One region of the Paracoccus sp. P2 genome, then DNA from elsewhere that is predicted to be linked to it. Evidence: riboswitches for the same ligand, from Rfam matches in the RefSeq annotation. Region 1 holds a riboswitch; each other region holds the start of a gene.
The links. Region 1 has a riboswitch for thiamine pyrophosphate ahead of ACDP63_RS21295 (TenA family protein). Riboswitches for the same ligand answer to the same signal wherever they lie in the genome.

Region 1 (3,269 bases):
GCTGTCCTGGCGCTGTTCCTCTTCGGAAAGTTCGCGCTGCCATTCCCGCCAGATCGAGACCAGCAGCGCCATCAGCACCGGGCCGACGAACAGCCCGACGATGCCCATGGTCTTGACCCCGCCGATCAGGCCGAAAAACGTGGGCAGGAACGGCAGCTTGACCGGGCCGCCGACCAGGACCGGGCGGATGGTCTTGTCCACCACGAACAGCTCGCAGGTGCCCCAGATGAACAGCGCCGCCCCCTCGACGGGCGAGCCGCTGGCCACCAGATAGGCCGAGACCAGGGTGAAGGACAGCGGCGCCCCGCCGGGGATCAGCGCCATGAAGCCGGTGATGACCCCGAAGGTCACCGGCGAGGGCACGCCGGCCAGCCAATAGGCGACGCCCAGGATCACCCCCTCGCCGATGGCGATCAGCGTCATGCCGGTCACGGTCGAGCTGATGGTGGCGGGCACGACGCGCGACAGCCGGCTCCAGCGGTCGGGCAGGATGCGGCGGCCGACCTGGTCGATCTGCGCCACGATCTTGTCGCCGTCGCGATACAGCACGAACAGCGTGATCAGCATGAACAGCAGGGTCAGCGCCAGGTGGAAGGCCAGCGTTCCCGCCGTCACCGCGCCGCGATAGATCGCGCCGATATTCGAGCCGCTGACCAGCTGCACGATCTCGCTGATGCCGCCGGGTCGGCCGATATAGGTCTGCCAGTTCTCGTCCAGCCAGTCGCCGACCTGCGGCAGTTCGACCATCCAGCCCGGCGTCGGCGCGCCCGAGCTGTTGATCAGGATGGCCCAGTTGATCCAGTCGCGCAGTTCGCGGAAGGCATAGATCAGTGCCATGGCGATGGGGATCAGCAGGAAGCAGACCAACACCAGCACCAGCAGCGTCGCCGCGCCGGTGCGGCCCAGGTTCAGCTGATAGGCCGCGCGTTCGCGCAGGGGCCAGCTGGCCAGCGCGATCACCATGGCCGCCAGCACCGGCACCAGGAAGCCGTGGAAGAAATAGATCGAGGCCGCCACGATGGCCAGCAGCAGCCAGCGCGCGGCCGAGATATTGGTCAGCAGGGGAGGCCGGTGCAGCCGCAGCCCGACCTGTTTCGGGCTCTGCCGCGGTGCGGCGGGATCGTTCAGCTCTGTCGCGGTCGTGGGTTTCGGCATTTCGCCTGTCGTCATGGTCCCGATCCTGGCAGGGGACGGGGTAGTGCCCGCCCTGCCGTAACGAGATAACATCTGGCCCCCGGCTGCAAGCTGGAATGCCGCCTCGGGCCCGGCCAGCCACGCATTTCGCGGCTCACGATTCTGTGGGCGGAACGATGCCCGCCGCGCCCTGCGGGAGGTGACAGCCGCCGCCCTCCGCGCTAGTCTGGCGCCACCAAGGGGAGCCCCGGCAAGGGGCTGAGAAACCGCTGGCCTTACGCAACCTGGCGACGGGCGGCGCGGTGACCCTTCGAACCTGACCCGGATCATGCCGGCGGAGGAATGGGAATGATCGACCTGCCTTTTGCCGGCCTTACCCGCAAGGCCGCCCGCAGCGACGGCCTTGCCCCAGCCATGAGGGCATGATGACCGAAAGCTTCTTCGAAACCCTGCGCCGGGAATGTGCGACGGAATGGTCCGCCGCCGTCGGCCACCGCTTCGTGCGCGAACTGTGCGACGGCAGCATCGCGGATGCGGTGATGGCGCGCTACCTGGTGCAGGACCACCGTTTCCTCGACGCCTTCCTGACGCTTCTGGGCGCGGCCATCGCCTCGGCCGACCGCTTCGAATCGCGGCTGCGCTTCGGGCGCTTCGCCGGCATGGTCTCGGGCGAGGAGAACGACTATTTCCTGCGCGCCTTCGCCGCGCTCGGCGTGGGCGAGGCGGACCGTGCCGCCATTCCCGACAGCGCGCCCATGGCGGGATTCCAGGCGCTGATGCGCGAGGCGGCGGCGACGCGTGCCTATCCCGCCGTGCTGGCGGTGCTGAACGTGGCCGAGGGGCTTTATCTCGACTGGGCCATGCGCGCGCCTAAGCCGCTGCCCGAGAATTTCGTCCACGCCGATTGGATCACGCTGCACGACAACCCGTTCTTTCGCGATTTCGTGGGCTTCCTGCGGGATGAGTTCGACCGCGCCGGACCCGAGGCCGCAGAGCAGGCGCGGGATTTCTTCCGCCGCGCGGTCACGCTGGAACTGGCATTTTTCGACGATGCCTATGCAGTTTAGCCGTCAGTCCTCGATGATTTCGATGTCGGGCGGGCTGCCGGGCGGCCCGCTTGCGCGATAGTCCAGCACGATGCGCGCAAGCCCGACCGGGGCCAGCCGCTCGGATGTGTGGCGCATCTCGTCAAGGCTCCACCAGCGAAATTCGCGGATGGTGCCGGCCTCGGGGGCGTCCTGGACCGCCGGGGTGAAAGCGGCGGTCTCGATCAGGAAATAATCCTCGGCTTGCCGCCAGCGCCGCTGGTGCAGCGTCATCGCCACGCGGCGGCGCCAGACCAGCGGGCCTAGGGCGGGCAGGGCGAATCCCAGTTCCTCGGCCAGTTCGCGGCGCAGGGTCTGTTCCGGCGTCTCGCCCGGTTCCGCGCCGCCGCCGGGGGTGATCCACCAGTCGCCGCCACCGTAATCGACCCGCATCAGCAACACCCGGTCCTGCGGGGTCAGCAGGATGGCGCGCATGGCCTGTCTGTCGATGGTCCGCATCGTCCTTGCCATGAAAAAAAGGCCCCGGCGGCGCGGTCGCGCTCCGGGGCCTGGGTTGGTCAGGAAAGGGGGTTATTCGTCGTCATTGTCCGGCACGTCGGCGATGTCGTCCAGCGACATGTCGCCGTCATCGTCATCGTCCAGCAGATCGTCGTCCAGATCGCCGGTATCGGCGTCATCGTCCAGATCCTCGTCATCGGCCAGATCTGTCTGGTCCGTGTCACGCGAAGCGGTCTTTTCCGAGATCAGCGAGCGCGAGCGGCCGTTGGTCAGGCTTTCCACGGTAAATTCCGCGCCGCAGGCCGGGCAGGTCATCGGATCGTTCATCAGGTCGTAAAAGCGCGTCGCGCAATGGGGGCAAAGGCGTTTCGTGCCCCATTCCTCTTTGGGCATGGTGTTCTCTTTCTGCCGCGTTCAGCTAAATCCGCTGTCCCCTGCCACAGCCGGGGCAGGCTGTCAAAGCCTTTTCCCCCTTGCGGGCGGCCGGTGGTGCGGGGGAAAGATGGGCAGAGGCACGGCCCTTCGCAAGATGGGGGAACGGATGGACAGGATTCTGGTCGGTGGCGACATCCCGGTGACGCTGCGGCGCTC
Region 2 (3,269 bases), on a different contig from region 1:
AGCGGATCACCAGCATCTCGCCGCGCACGCCGCGCAGGTCGGAAAGTTCGTCCCTGGCGGCCAGGCCGCGGGCATCGACGACAAGGCCGGTGGGCGTGCCCTCGGTTTCGATGGCGACGCCCTGCGCCTCCAGCCGGTCGCGCAGGGCCAGCAGGGCGGCGCGCGGGTTCAGGTGCGCCTCGGTGGCGAAATGCAGGCCGCGCGGGAAGCGGCCGGCCAGCTCCGGCTCCAGCGCCGCGACTTCCTCGCCGTTCACCGGCTGATGCGCCTCGGTCAGCCGGGCAAAGCGGTCGAGTTCCGCCCGGTCGCGCGAGGGCGCCAGGACCAGCGTGCCGCGGCGGATGACCTCGGCGCCATTCGCCTGCCACCAGTCGGCGGCATCGAGGCCCAGGCGCAGCACCGCCGGCTCGGCGCTTTCGGCCTCGCAATAGGGCGCCAGCATCCCGCCGGCGCGCCAGCTGCAGGCCTGGGATCCGGGCTTGCCGGCCGGGTCGATGATGCGCGGCAGGATGCCGCGCGCCGCCAGTTCGGTGGCGATGCACAGGCCCATGACCCCGGCGCCCAGGATGGTGATCTGGTTCATGCCTGCCTCCAGAACTCGTGGAAATGATGCACCGGGCCGTGCCCCAGTCCGACCGACAATTCGTCGGCGTGGGCGATGGCGGCCTGCAGCCAGCCATGGGCGCGGGTCACGGCCTGCGCCACCGTCAGCCCCTGCGCCAGCCCTGCCGCGATGGCCGAGGACAGCGAGCAGCCAGTGCCGTGGGTGTTGGGCGTCTGCTGGCGCGGGGCCGTCAGGGTCAGCGGCTGGGGCCCGACCAGAAGGTCGGTGCAGCTGTCTTCGGTCGCATGACCGCCCTTCATCAGCACATGGTCGGCGCCCAGGGCGCGCAGCGCCTCGCCCTGCTCGCGCATCTCCTCGGGCGTCGCGGCGGGGGGGCGACCCAGAAGCCGCGCCGCCTCGGGCAGGTTCGGGGTCAGCACGGTCGCCAGCGGGATCAGCTGCTCGCGCAGCGCCGAGACGGCATCGTCCGGCAAAAGCGCGTCGCCGGATTTCGCCACCATCACCGGGTCCAGCACCACCGGCACCGGATTGTCCGCCAGCAGCGCCGCCAGCCGGTCGGCGACGACCGTGATCACATCGGCGCCGCCGACCATGCCGATCTTGACCGCGCGCACCTCGAGATCGCCGAAGACCGCGTCGATCTGCGCCGCGACCATGGCCGGGCTGACCGCCTCGACCGCGGCGACGGTGCGGGTGTTCTGCGCGGTGATCGCCGTGATCACAGAGGCGCCATAGACGCCCAGCGCCGAGAAGGCCTTCAGGTCGGCCTGGATTCCGGCGCCGCCGCCGCTGTCCGAGCCGGCGATGGTCAGCGCGATGGGATGGGGCTGCAATCCCGACATGGCCCGCCTTTCGTTTCGGCCGGGCATGGGGACGCGGGGCGGATGGGTGGCGGCCTGGGATTGCGGGCCGCGTCACTCTACCCTTCCCTACGCCGGCATGACCCGGATCAGGTTCGATGGGTCGGTGCCGGGCACCTCTCAGCCCCGTGCGGGGCTCCCCAAGTGTATGAGTCTTCCGCGTGACACTAGGCCCCGGCGCCCCTTATTGCAAGGGCTGCGCGCGGCCGGCCCGTCGCGGCGCTGTCATGCATCCGTCCGCCTTGCCAGCCAAGATGGCCGGCGGGCGGCGGCGGTTTCGGGCTTTACACCGCCCGGAATTCCGGCCGATCTGGGCGCGGCGAAATGCGGAAGGATGCGATGAAAAGCGTGATTTTCGACCTGGGCGGGGTGCTGATCGACTGGGATCCGGCGTTGGCCTTTGCGGATGTCTTCACCAGCCGGGCCGAGGCCGAGACCTGGATGGCCCGCATCGACTTTCCCGGCTGGAACCGGATGCAGGACGGCGGGCGCAGTTTTGCCGAGGGGCTGGCCGCCGCCCGCGCCGAGCATGGCGACGAGGCGCGGCATCTGGCGGGCTATCTGGCGGCCTTTCCCGTCACCATAGAAAAGACCGTGCCCGGCAGCTGGGCGGTGGCCGAGGCGCTGCTGGCGCGCGGCGTGCCGCTTTATGCGCTGACCAACTGGTCGGCCGAGACCTGGCCGCATGCGCTGGAGCTGCATCCCCGGCTGGGCGGGCTGTTCGCCGACATCCTGGTCTCGGGCCAGGTCGGCGCGCTGAAGCCCGATCCGGCGATCTTTCGGCTGCTGATGGACCGCAACGGGCTGCGGCCCGGGGACTGCATCTTCATCGACGACAGCCCGGCCAATGTCGAGGGCGCCCGCGCGCTGGGCATGGACGGGATTCACTTTACCGGCGCCGAGGCGCTGGGCCGGGAACTGGCGCGGCGCGGGGTGATTTAAGGGGGAGGCTAGTCCGCTTTGCGGGGCGAAGCGGTCGGTCGGCTCTTGATGTTCCTGTCCCACAACGGTTAGAATCCCGGCATCGACCGAGTGGCAACTAGGGTTCCGGGCCGACCCATATGGGCCGCCGCAGGACCGAGCGTTGCAGAGACCGGGGGAGTTCCCTGGCTGCACCCAAGGGACAAAAGCCCAGGGGAGGAGACGTCGAGATCAACCGCGCCGATGGCGCAAAGGGGATCTCAATGACGCTTGCCTCGCTGTTTCTTGTCGTTCTCGCATCCTTCATCCATGCCAGCTGGAACCTGCTGGCCAAACGTGCCGCCTCGGTCGGGCCGGTGTTCGTCTTTGCCTATAATCTGGTCGCCTGCGTCGCTTATGCGCCATGGGTGGCTTGGCTGCTGGTTCAGGGAGGCATCAACTGGACCAGGGAAGGCATCGGCTTTGTTCTGTTCAGCGGGCTGATTCATCTGGCCTACAGCCTCTGCCTGCAACGCGGCTACAGGGTGGCGGACTTGTCGGTGGTCTATCCGGTGGCGCGGGGGACCGGGCCGATGCTGTCCTCGATCGGCGCATTCCTGATCCTGGGGGAAAGCCCGACCGGCACGGGCCTGGTCGGGCTGGTCCTTGTCGTTCTCGGCATCATGCTGATCGCCACGCAGGGAAAGCTTGCCGCACTCACCCGCCCTGGCGGGCAGGCGGGTGTTCGGTGGGGCGCCGCGACGGGCGGGCTGATCGCCAGCTACACGGTGGTGGATGCCTATGCGGTAAAAGCCCTTGGCATCGCGCCGGTGGTGTTGGACTGGTTCTCGAACCTTTTGCGGTTCTTCCTGCTGCTGCCGCTGGTCCTCGCCAACCCTTACCGCTTCATGGAGGCGATGCGGGGCCATTGGTGGACCGCCTTC
Region 3 (3,269 bases), on a different contig from region 1:
ATTTCGGCCCGCACATCGAGCAGAAATGCGCGAGCTTATGCGCCTCCTTCGGCATGGTCTCGTCGTGGAAGGCCCGCGCCGTCTCGGGGTCGAGCGAGAGGTGGAACTGATCCTCCCACCGGAACTCGAACCGGGCGCGCGACAGGGCGTCGTCGCGGATCTTCGCCGCCGGATGGCCCTTGGCCAGGTCGGCGGCATGGGCGGCGATCTTGTAGGTGATGACGCCGGTCTTCACGTCATCGCGGTCGGGCAGGCCCAGATGTTCCTTGGGCGTGACATAGCACAGCATCGCCGTGCCGAACCAGCCGATCATCGCCGCGCCGATGCCGCTGGTGATGTGGTCGTAACCCGGCGCGATGTCGGTGGTCAGCGGCCCGAGGGTGTAGAACGGCGCCTCGCCGCAGATCTCCAGCTGCTTGTCCATGTTCTCCTTGATCTTGTGCATGGGCACATGGCCTGGGCCCTCGATGATCACCTGGCAATCTCTGGCCCAGGCGATCTTCGTCAGCTCGCCCAGGGTTTCCAGTTCGGCGAATTGCGCCGCATCGTTGGCATCGGCGATGGAGCCGGGCCGCAGCCCGTCGCCAAGGCTGAAGCTGACGTCATAGGCGCGCATGATGTCGCAGATCTCCTCGAAATGCTCGTAGAGGAAGCTTTCGCGGTGATGATGCAGGCACCATTTCGCCATGATCGAGCCGCCGCGCGACACGATCCCGGTGACGCGGTCCACCGTCAGCGGGATGTGGCGCAGCCGCACCCCGGCATGGATGGTGAAATAATCGACGCCCTGTTCGGCCTGCTCGATCAGCGTGTCGCGAAAGACTTCCCATGTCAGGTCTTCGGCCACGCCGCCGACCTTTTCCAGCGCCTGATAGATCGGCACGGTGCCGATGGGCACGGGCGAATTGCGGATGATCCATTCGCGGATGTTGTGGATGTTGCGGCCCGTGGACAGGTCCATCACCGTGTCCGCGCCCCAGCGCGTCGCCCAGACCATCTTGTCCACCTCTTCGGCCATGGACGAGGTGACGGCGGAATTGCCGATATTGGCGTTGATCTTGACCAGGAAATTGCGGCCGATGATCATCGGCTCGGCCTCGGGGTGGTTGATATTGGCCGGGATGACCGCCCGCCCGCGCGCCACCTCGTCGCGCACGAACTCGGGCGTGACGAAATCGGGGATCGCGGCGCCGAAATCCTGCCCGTCGCGGGCCAGCGCCTCTTTCGCGGCCTTGCGGCCCAGGTTTTCGCGGATGGCGACGAATTCCATTTCCGGCGTGACGATGCCCGCGCGGGCATAGGCCAGCTGGGTGACGGCGCTCCCGTCCCGCGCCCGCAAGGGCCGGTGCCGGACGGGAAATTCCGGCGTCAGCCGGTCGCCGGCGACGAAGCCGTTATCCTCGGGCTTCACATGCCGGCCCTGATAGGCCTCGACATCGCCACGCGCCGCGATCCAACCGTCCCGCAGGCGCGGCAGGCCGCGTTCGATGGCGATCTCGGCGGCGGGATCGGTATAGGGCCCCGAGGAATCATAGACCGTCACCGGCGGTTCCGCGGCACTTGGATGCAAGGCTATCTCGCGCATGGGCACGCGAATGTCGGGATGAAGCACGCCGGGCTTGAACACCTTGGTCGAGGCGGGCAGCGGTCCGGTCGTGACCGTCAGGGTTTCTTTGGATGTCATGTCGAGGCTCCTCGCGTCGCAGCATTGGAGACCCAGCACTGACGGGAAGGAAAAGGATGCCCCATTGGTCGCAGCGACCGGCAAGGCATCCGCACCGTCCCTACGCCAGCATGAACTGGATCAGGTTCATAGGGTCCCTGCGCTGCCTCGCGGCCCAGCAGTATCTCAGCCCCTTGTCGGGACACCCCTGGTGAGATGCGCAGCATGCGAAGCGGGGCCGGGGATGTCAATAACCAGAGCGGGCGTTTCCTTTACGCGCCGCCGCGCCCGCGGGCGGGCCGCGCCGGCAACGGCCTCGCCCCGCCGGTCCCGGCGGCGAATTTCGCCGGCGATCACGGCCTGATGCCTTTGGGGCAGCGGGCCAGGGCGGGCCAGGCGGCAGGGTCCGGGAAGCCGGCGCCTCGCCACGCTCCCGGCGACCGGGCGCACCGGTTGAAGGCCGTCGCAGCCGCGGCATTCGCCCTGCGGGGGCGTGCTGAAACGGGCGGCGCTTCCGACCGCTCGATCTGCTCGGAACGCCGCGGCCCGCTGCATGTCGTTGCTGTCCGGGCAACGCGATGTTCCAGTTCGCGGGCTGGTCGATCCTTCACGAAGATTTCATAGTCCGACAAAAACCGCCACAACAGAGAGGAAATCCCATGCGGGAAACCCCTGCCTTCAGCCCTGGAACCTGGGCGTTGCACGGCCTGGTGCTTATCATCGTCTGCATCGCCGAGGCGATCGGCGTCCTGAGGCTGCCCATCGGCATCGCTGCCATCATCCTGCTGCCGATGCTTTATGCCTTTGCCATGGGCATCGTGCTGAATCCGAACATCACCCGCGCGACGAGGCGGTTGCTGACGCCCGGCGTGCAGAAATTCGCCGGCGGCATGATCACCATCGCGATCACCCCCTTCGTCGCCAAGTTCGGCACGACGGTCGGCCCCCAGATCCAGGCCATCATCGACGCCGGCCCCGCCCTGATCCTGCAAGAGATCGGCAACCTCGGCACCATCGCCATCGCCTTTCCCGTCGCCGTCTTCCTGCTGCGGATGGGACGCGAGACCATTGGCGCGGTCTATTCCATCGACCGAGAGCCGAACCTGGCCCTGATCGCCGAGAAATACGGCCTCGACAGTCCCGAAGGCGCGGGCGTCATGGGCGTCTATGCCACCGGCACGCTCATCGGCACCTTCGTCTTCGCCATCATGCCGCCCTTGATCCATGCGCTTGGCCTTTTCGACGTCCGCGCCCTGGCCATGTCCTGCGGCGTCGGGTCGGGATCCATGCTGGCGGCCTGCACGGGCGCCCTCGTCAATGTCGTTCCCGAGCAGAAGGATCTGATCCTTGGCCTGGCGGGTGCCTCGAACGTGCTGACCTATGCCACCGGGCTTTATGTCGGCATGTTCGTCGCCCTGCCGCTGACCGAATGGCTGTTCCGCAAGGCCCGGCCCGAGCTTTACAACCAGGGATGAGATCATGAGCAAGACCGCTGACAACCTGCCCCTGGGCAATGAGGAACTGGACGAGCGCCGGATTCGCATCGGCGAAACCGCGATCCTGCTGCTGATCGCCTGCGTCATCGGCACGATCTCGAACTATGTCT

Region 2: it holds a riboswitch for thiamine pyrophosphate, as region 1 does, so the genes downstream of both, thiD (bifunctional hydroxymethylpyrimidine kinase/phosphomethylpyrimidine kinase) here and ACDP63_RS21295 (TenA family protein) in region 1, are expected to answer to the same signal.
Region 3: it holds a riboswitch for thiamine pyrophosphate, as region 1 does, so the genes downstream of both, thiC (phosphomethylpyrimidine synthase ThiC) here and ACDP63_RS21295 (TenA family protein) in region 1, are expected to answer to the same signal.

What each region holds. Positions count from the first base shown of each region.
Region 1 is NZ_JBGOSN010000055.1:15,188-18,456, forward strand. It holds gene ACDP63_RS21290 (AI-2E family transporter) at 1-1,170, opposite strand, end outside; TPP riboswitch at 1,363-1,494, shown strand; gene ACDP63_RS21295 (TenA family protein) at 1,560-2,201, shown strand; gene ACDP63_RS21300 (NUDIX hydrolase) at 2,205-2,678, opposite strand; gene ACDP63_RS21305 (TIGR02300 family protein) at 2,751-3,071, opposite strand; gene ACDP63_RS21310 (M48 family metallopeptidase) at 3,220-3,269, shown strand, end outside.
Region 2 is NZ_JBGOSN010000007.1:107,718-110,986, forward strand. It holds gene ACDP63_RS06985 (FAD-dependent oxidoreductase) at 1-583, opposite strand, end outside; gene thiD (bifunctional hydroxymethylpyrimidine kinase/phosphomethylpyrimidine kinase) at 580-1,407, opposite strand; TPP riboswitch at 1,475-1,578, opposite strand; gene ACDP63_RS06995 (HAD family hydrolase) at 1,765-2,367, shown strand; gene ACDP63_RS07000 (DMT family transporter) at 2,610-3,269, shown strand, end outside.
Region 3 is NZ_JBGOSN010000016.1:45,162-48,430, forward strand. It holds gene thiC (phosphomethylpyrimidine synthase ThiC) at 1-1,684, opposite strand, end outside; TPP riboswitch at 1,764-1,883, opposite strand; gene ACDP63_RS12060 (DUF3100 domain-containing protein) at 2,323-3,138, shown strand; gene ACDP63_RS12065 (hypothetical protein) at 3,143-3,269, shown strand, end outside.